2 regions of the Pseudomonas sp. 32A genome follow, and region 2 is predicted to be linked to the other one. Evidence: predicted binding sites of a transcription regulator. Region 2 holds the regulator's gene; the other holds the start of a gene.
What was found. The regulator sigma-54, encoded in region 2, starts transcription at its own class of promoters, with help from an activator protein. The targets are predictions, from matches to a motif close to ANTGGCATNNANNTTGCTNT.
Positions count from the first base shown of each region.

Region 1: the regulator sigma-54 is predicted to act here: its motif matches at 2,569-2,588, upstream of glnK (P-II family nitrogen regulator).

Region 1 covers NZ_JBQYLY010000001.1:3,116,855-3,121,136, reverse strand. The annotation lists gene ACUN0G_RS14115 (secondary thiamine-phosphate synthase enzyme YjbQ) at 16-441, opposite strand; gene ACUN0G_RS14110 (ammonium transporter) at 651-1,988, opposite strand; gene glnK (P-II family nitrogen regulator) at 2,023-2,361, opposite strand; gene ACUN0G_RS14100 (accessory factor UbiK family protein) at 2,783-3,043, shown strand; gene cfa (cyclopropane fatty acyl phospholipid synthase) at 3,096-4,208, opposite strand.
Region 2 covers NZ_JBQYLY010000001.1:3,948,564-3,952,845, forward strand. The annotation lists gene rapZ (RNase adapter RapZ) at 1-829, opposite strand, end outside; gene ptsN (PTS IIA-like nitrogen regulatory protein PtsN) at 832-1,296, opposite strand; gene hpf (ribosome hibernation-promoting factor, HPF/YfiA family) at 1,309-1,614, opposite strand; gene ACUN0G_RS18115 (RNA polymerase factor sigma-54) at 1,690-3,183, opposite strand; gene lptB (LPS export ABC transporter ATP-binding protein) at 3,368-4,093, opposite strand; gene lptA (lipopolysaccharide transport periplasmic protein LptA) at 4,093-4,282, opposite strand, start outside.

The DNA of each region.
Region 1 (4,282 bases), 830 kb from region 2:
CGGATCACCAGTGGCTTATGCCCCATCACCGTGCAAGGTGGCGAGGACTTTACGAGCACCGCCATGATCACGGTGCTCGCCCAGATAAACACCTTGCCAGGTCCCCATCGCCAAGCGGCCGGCCCTTACCGGCAAACTCAGCTGGCAGCCCAGGAGACTGGCCTTGAAGTGCGCCGGCAGATCATCCGGACCTTCGTCGTTGTGTTCATATCCCGCCATGCCTTGCGGCACCAGCGCATTGAAAAAACGCTCGAAGTCACGGCGAACCGCCGGATCGGCATTCTCGTTGACCGTCAACGAGGCCGAGGTGTGCTGCAGCCACAAATGCAACAGTCCCACCCGACAGGCCTTCACTTCAGGCAAGCCGGCGAGCAACTCGTCCGTCACCAGATGAAAGCCCCGGGGCTTGGCCCGCAGGGTTATCAGGGTCTGTTGCCACATACAGTTCTCCGCCTATCGGCGCGCATTCTAGCGCGCTCAGGGAAAAAACAAAGTGCCGAATACGCCTACATGCCTGTAAGACATTCGCACACCGAAAAGTGCGGTGTGGATACCATCACAAAGTCGCGAAAAAACCCATACACCTTTAGCCACAGACAAACCCCGGGCAAAAAAATGCCCGGCAAGCCGGGCATCTTTTTTTCGCGTACTTACAAGTTGTAGCCGCGTTCGTTGTGTTGCGCCAGATCGAGGCCAACCGCCTCTTCTTCTTCGGTCACCCGCAGGCCCATCACCACGTCCAGCACCTTGAGGATGATGAACGTCACGATGGCGGTGTAGATGACGGTGAAGCCGACACCCTTGGCCTGAATCCAGACCTGCGCCGCCACGTCAGTCACAGTGCCGAAGCCGCCCAGTGCAGGGGCTGCGAACACACCCGTGAGGATCGCTCCCACGATACCGCCGATACCGTGAACGCCGAACGCGTCCAGGGAGTCGTCGTAGCCCAGCTTGCGCTTGAGGCTGGTAGCGCAGAAGAAGCAGATCACACCGGCAACCAGGCCGATCACCAGGGCGCCCATCGGGCCCACGGTGCCGGCGGCTGGAGTGATTGCCACCAGGCCAGCGACCACACCCGAGGCGATGCCCAGAGCGCTTGGCTTACCGTGAGTGACCCACTCGGCGAACATCCAGCCCAGCGCAGCAGCCGCGGTAGCGATCTGGGTAACCAGCATCGCCATGCCGGCAGTACCGTTGGCCGCAGCAGCGGAGCCTGCGTTGAAGCCGAACCAGCCAACCCACAGCATGGCCGCGCCCACCAGGGTGTAACCGAGGTTGTGCGGTGCCATTGGGGTAGTCGGGAAGCCTTTACGCTTGCCGAGCACGATGCACGCCACCAGGCCAGCCACACCGGCGTTGATGTGCACCACGGTGCCGCCTGCGAAGTCCAGCACGCCCCAGTCGCCCAGCAACGAACCCGGACCGCCCCACACCATGTGGGCAATCGGTGCGTAGACCAGGGTGAACCAGACGCCCATGAAGATCAGCATCGCGGAGAACTTCATACGCTCAGCGAACGCACCGACGATCAGCGCCGGGGTGATGATCGCGAAGGTCATCTGGAAGGTCACAAACACGGCTTCAGGGAACAACGCCGCCGGGCCGGTGATGCTGGCCGGGGTCACACCCGAGAGGAACAGTTTGGACAAGCCACCCACAAACGAGTTGAAGTTGACGACGCCTGCTTCCATCCCGGTGGTGTCGAACGCCATGCTGTAGCCGTAGACGAACCACAGGATGGTGATCAAGCCGGTGATGGCGAAGCACTGCATCATCACGGAAAGAATGTTTTTGGAGCGAACCATGCCGCCGTAGAACAGCGCCAGGCCTGGAATGGTCATGAACAGCACCAACGCAGTGGATGTGAGCATCCAAGCGGTGTCGCCGGAGTTGAGGACTGGAGCAGCCACTTCGTCTGCCGCCATGGCCAGGCTTGGCATTACGATGGACAACAGGGCTCCGAGCCCTGCGAATTTACGCAGAGTCATATTGTTTTCTCCTGGGGCGTTGGGGTTTGGCGGCTTAGATTGCGTCGGTATCGGTTTCGCCGGTACGGATGCGAATAGCCTGTTCCAGATTGACCACGAAGATCTTGCCGTCACCGATCTTGCCGGTGTTGGCGGCCTTGGTTATCGCCTCGATAACCCGGTCAAGATCCTTGTCGTCAATGGCGACATCAATCTTCACCTTTGGCAGGAAATCGACCACGTATTCCGCGCCGCGATACAGCTCGGTGTGACCCTTCTGCCGACCGAAGCCTTTGACCTCAGTAACGGTAATGCCCTGCACGCCGATCTCGGACAGTGACTCGCGTACATCGTCCAACTTGAACGGCTTGATGATGGCAGTGACTAGCTTCATGAAAACTCTCTCCCGAATTGGTGGACTTGCCCCAGGAAAACAAACCCGTCTCAAGTCTAAGCGCAGTGCCTGGCTTTGTAACGCTTCGTCGCCTTGGCATTTTCCATTGCGACGCTCGCTAACCACTGGTGACGAAACATGTACCGCTGGTCCGTCGGCGCACTGCATCGTCACAGCGACTGCATCAGTGCATGGGTCATGATCGTCTAAGCAGAAAGCTTGCCAGCTCCGTAAAAATCACTGAAATCAGTCCTTTGTTCGCTTGTGCCCACCTCCCGGGCGCCGTTGCTGCGAAGATACGCACGAAAACGGTGCGTGACCGCCCGGCCGCATGCGCGAAAAGCGTGCGCCTGTGCCTGCGAAAAGACTATAGACGCTGCGTGATACACTGCCGGCCAACAGATTTTCCGGACGATTTCCCATGCTCGCGCCCAAAGACCTCCTCGACGCCCTGAGCGGCCACGCCTCCCGCCTGTTCAGCAGCGACACGCCGCTGCCACGCAATGAAATTGAAAGCCAGTTCAAGGCGCTGCTGCAAAGCGGTTTCAGCAAGCTGGACCTGGTAAGCCGGGAAGAGTTTGATAGCCAGATGGTGGTGTTGGCGCGCACTCGGGCGCGGTTGGAAAGCCTTGAGGCCAAGGTGGCGGAGCTGGAAGCGCGATTGACGCCGGCCGCCGAATAAACCGGCCCAACCGGGGCAGGTTTCGCCTGTCCCCGTTAAACCGTTGTAACCCTCAGCTCACCCGCTGATACCCGCCGACAACGCCCTTCTTCGACAATACCCACTGCCACAACTGGATATCCCGCGCGCGAAACGCCCCTGCACACGACAGCAGGTAATAGCGCCACATCCGGTAGAAACGCCGCCCGAAGGTTTCGGCGAAGTCCGGCCACGCCAATTCGAAGTTTTCGCACCAGGCCATCAGCGTCTTGTCGTAGTCGGCGCCAAAGTTGTGCAAATCCTCGGCAACAAACAACCCGTCCATGGCGTCGCCAATCTGCCCGATCGAGGGCAAATCCCCGTTGGGAAAGATGTATTTGTCGATCCACGGGTCCGGCGTGCTGTTGCGTTGGTTCTTGCCAATGGTGTGTAGCAGGAACAGGCCGTCGTCCTTCAGGCAGCGGTTGGCCACCTCCATATACGCCCGATGGTTCTTGCGGCCCACATGCTCAAACATGCCGACGCTGGCGATATGGTCGAATTGCTCGTCGATATCCCGATAGTCCTGCAGACGAAACTCGATCGGCAGATGTGCATACTTGGCGCGACCCCACTCCGCCTGCTCTTTGGAGATGGTCACACCCACGCACTCGACACCATAGTGCTCGGCCGCATGGCTCATGAAACTGCCCCAGCCACAGCCGATATCCAGCACGCGCATGCCCGGCTTGAGACCGAGCTTTTTACAGATCAGGTCCAGCTTGGCGAACTGCGCCTGCTCCAGGGTGGTGGCATCTTTCCAGTAGCCACAGGTGTACGTCATACGCGAGTCGAGCATGCGCGCGTAGAAGTCATTGCCGAGGTCGTAGTGCGCCTCGCCGACTTGCCAGGCGCGCTTCTTGTTTTGCAGGTTCAGCCAGCGGGAGCTGAACGCGTGAAACAACAAGGTGGCCGGGTTGGCCTGGTCGATCACCCCGGACCGCATGAGGCGGTAGAAAAACTCATCCAGCGCCTCGGCGTCCCAACCGCCATCCATGTAGTCCTCGCCAAGGCCAAGGTTGCCTTTGGCCAGGGCCAGGTCGAACGTAGCACTGTGGTGCAGTTGCATATCCGCAGCCGACGGCCCGTTTACCTCAATCTGCGCCTGCGCCAGCAACTCCTTAACGAAGCGCGCTCCCTGAGACATCTCATCAGAACCGGAAAAAGAATGACGCGTTTTGTTAAGCACAATTGCTCTCCAGAAATAGCGTTGCCTTTGAT
Region 2 (4,282 bases):
CGTTCTTGAGGGTTTGTTGCAGCACCTGGCCCAGGCGTTCGGTCAGGTAGACGGAACGGTGGTGGCCGCCGGTGCAGCCAATGGCGATGGTGACGTAAGCCCGATTGCTGGCCGCAAAACGCGGCAGCCACTTGAGCAGGTAGCTGGAGATGTCCTGGAACATTTCCTCAACATCCGGCTGCGCCGCCAGGTAATCGGCCACAGGTTTGTCCAGCCCCGACTGATCGCGCAGTTCCGGCTTCCAGTACGGGTTGGGCAGGCAGCGCACATCAAACACCAGGTCGGCATCCACCGGCATGCCGCGCTTGAAGCCAAACGACTCCACCAGAAAAGCGGTGCCCGGCTCCGGCTGATTCAGCAGGCGCAGCTTGATCGCATCCCGCAGTTGATACAGGTTCAGGTTGGTGGTGTTGATCTTGAGGTCGGCCAGGTCAATGATCGGCCCCAGCAGTTTGGTCTCGTCCTCGATGGCTTCGGCCAGGGAACGATGCGGGCTGCTCAGCGGGTGGCGGCGACGGGTTTCGGAGAAGCGCTTGAGCAGCGTCTCTTCATCGGCGTCCAGGTACAGCACATCGCAATGGATGTGCTTGGCCCGTACTTCTTCGAGCAGTTCCGGGAAGCGGGTGAGGTGGCTGGGCAGGTTGCGGGCGTCGATCGAAACGGCGACCAGCGGTTGAGCCAACTCGGTATGAATCAGTGCGCGTTCCGCCAGTTCAGGCAGCAGGCCAGCGGGCAGGTTGTCGATGCAATAGAAGCCGTTGTCCTCAAGAACATTGAGAGCGGTGCTTTTACCTGAGCCGGAACGGCCGCTGACGATGATCAAACGCATGATTACTGCCCGTTTTGTTCATCCAGGACGACCTGGTACAGCGCCTCATTGCTGGGGGCGCTGCGCAGTTTGTCGCGAACTTCTTTGCGGTCGAGCATGCTGGCGATCTGCCGAAGCAGTTCCAGGTGCGCATCGGTGGCGGCTTGGGGGACCAGCAGTACAAACAGCAGGTCAACCGGGGCGCCGTCGATGGCGTCGAAATCGATAGGGGCGTCCAGGTGCAGCAGGGCGCTGACTGGAGACTCACAGCCTTGCAGGCGGCAGTGAGGAATGGCGATGCCGTTGCCAAAGCCGGTCGAGCCGAGCTTTTCACGGGCAATCAGGGCCTCGTACACAGCTTGCGTATCCATTTCGGGCACTTCGCGGCCGATCAGGTTGGCAATTTGTTCGAGGGCGCGCTTTTTACTGCCGCCCGGCACGTTCACGAGGGAACGGCCGGGGGTCAGGATGGTTTCAAGTCGGATCATGGGTGGGGAGTGTTAGCGGCCAGTGCCTTGAAGAAGGCTCTGCTGCTTTTCCTTATGCTTTTTAAGTTGGCGGTCAAGCTTGTCTGTGAGCAAGTCGATTGATGCATACATGTCTTCATGTTCGGCATTGGCGACCACTTCGCCACCAGGTATCTGAAGTGTCGCTTCGATTTTCTGCTGAAGCTTGTCGACCTTCATGATGACCTGCACGTTGGTGATCTTGTCGAAATGGCCCTCAAGCTTCTTCAGCTTCAGCTCGACGTATTCGCGCAATGGAGGGGTGACTTCTACATGGTGTCCACTGATGTTGACTTGCATACAGCTTCTCCTTCGTTGCCAGTGCATAAAGCGGCGGGTAGGAATACCCGCCACTGGAACGCTATGGCCCGCCCGTCACATCAAACGCTTACGCTCGCTGGAAGGCGCGATCCCAAGGGACTCGCGGTACTTGGCGACGGTTCGACGGGCGACCTGAATGCCTTGTGCCTCCAGTAAACCAGCGATCTTGCTGTCACTCAACGGCTTTTTCTGATTTTCCGCGGCAACCAGTTTTTTGATGATCGCGCGGATCGCCGTGGACGAGCATTCGCCGCCTTCGGAGGTGCTGACGTGGCTGGAGAAAAAGTATTTCAGCTCATATATACCCCGTGGGGTATGCATGAATTTTTGCGTGGTCACCCGGGAAATCGTTGATTCGTGCATGCCCACCGCTTCGGCGATGTCGTGCAGTACCAGCGGCTTCATCGCTTCGTCGCCGTATTCCAGGAAGCCGCGCTGGTGCTCGACGATCTGGGTGGCGACTTTCATCAGGGTTTCGTTGCGGCTTTGCAGGCTCTTGATGAACCAGCGGGCTTCCTGCAGTTGGTTACGCATGAAGGTGTTATCGGCGCTGGTGTCGGCGCGGCGCACAAAACCTGCGTATTGCGGATTGACCCGCAGGCGTGGCACCGATTCCTGGTTCAGCTCCACCAGCCACCGCTCATTGTCCTTGCGCACGATGACGTCGGGCACGACGTATTCGGCTTCGCTGGACTCGATCTGCGAGCCCGGGCGTGGGTTGAGGCTCTGCACCAGCTCGATGATCTGGCGCAGGTCATCTTCCTTGAGCTTCATGCGGCGCATCAGCTGGCTGTAGTCGCGGCTGCCCAGCAGGTCGATGTAGTCGGTAACCAGGCGCTGAGCTTCGGCGAGCCAAGGAGTCTTGGCCGGCAATTGGCGCAGTTGCAGCAACAGGCACTCGCTGAGGGTGCGTGCGCCGATGCCGGCGGGCTCGAATTGCTGGATGCGGTGCAGGACGGCTTCGATTTCGTCCAGTTCGATGTCCAGTTCCGGATCGAAGGCCTCAAGGATCTCCTCAAGGGTCTCGTCCAGGTAGCCCTGGTTGTTGATGCAATCGATCAGGGTCACGGCGATCAGGCGATCGGTGTCGGACATCGGGGCCAGGTTCAGTTGCCAGAGCAAATGGCTCTGCAGGCTCTCGCCGGCGGACGTGCGGGTGGTGAAATCCCACTCGTCATCATCATTGCTCGGCAGGCTGCTGGCGCTGGTCTGGTAGACGTCTTCCCAGGCGGTGTCCACGGGAAGCTCGTTGGGAATGCGTTCGTTCCATTCGCCTTCCTCAAGGTTATCCACCGTAGGGGCGGTTTCCTGGTAGGAGGGTTCCTGTACGTCGGGGTTGGGCTTTTGCTCGATGTTGTCGGCCAGCGGGTCTGCATTATCGAAGTCGTCGCCTTCTTCCTGGCGTTCGAGCATCGGATTGGACTCCAGGGCCTCCTGGATTTCCTGTTGCAGGTCCAGGGTCGACAATTGGAGCAGGCGGATGGCCTGTTGCAGCTGCGGTGTCATCGTCAGCTGCTGGCCCATTCTCAGGACTAGCGATGGTTTCATGGCAGGGGCTTAACACCTTATTCGCCGGCGCAATGCGCCATCCACGACAGGGCGCGTGAGCGCCAAACATAAGCAAATTATATGCCTGATATCGGGGGCTTTGCCTAGAGCGCGGTAACAATAAAAATACTGAGGTTTTTATTGACTACCGCGCTCCATGGCGAATGGCCTGATACCACCGTGTTTACAGGCGGAACTCGTGACCCAGATACACTTCCTTAACCAGTTCGTTGGCCAGGATAGTGGCGGAGTCACCTTCGGCAATCAGCTGTCCATCGTTCACGATATAGGCGGTTTCGCAGATATCGAGGGTCTCGCGGACGTTGTGGTCGGTGATCAATACACCGATGCCCTTGGCCTTGAGGTGATGGATGATCTGCTTGATGTCACCGACCGAGATCGGGTCGACACCGGCGAAGGGTTCGTCCAGCAGGATGAACTTCGGCGCAGTGGCCAGGGCGCGGGCGATTTCCACACGACGACGCTCGCCGCCGGAAAGGCTCATGCCGAGGTTGTCGCGAATGTGGTTGATGTGGAATTCCTGCAGCAGGCTTTCCAGCTCTTTCTTGCGCCCGGCGCGGTCGAGTTCCTTGCGGGTCTCGAGGATGGCCATGATGTTGTCGGACACCGACAGCTTGCGGAAGATCGATGCTTCCTGGGGAAGATAGCCGATACCTGCCTGCGCACGACCGTGCATAGGCTGGTGGCTCACGTCCAGGTCGTCGATCAGGACGCGGCCTTGATCGGCCTGTACCAGGCCGACGATCATGTAGAAGCAGGTGGTCTTGCCGGCACCGTTGGGGCCGAGCAAGCCGACGATCTGCCCGCTGTCGATCGACAGGCTGACGTCGCGCACGACCTGACGGCTTTTATAGGCCTTGGCCAGATGCTGGGCTTTCAGGGTTGCCATTAATTCGCCTTCTTCGCGTCGGGTTTCGGCGCCGGCTGGGCTGCGCCCGGTTTCTGCTTCGGCTGGATAACCATGTCGATACGCGGCTTCGGCGTGCTGATTTTCGAACCGGTGGCACGACCGGCCTGGGCAATCTGCTTCACCGTGTCATAGACGATTTTTTCGCCGTCGGTGGTGTTGCCGTCATTG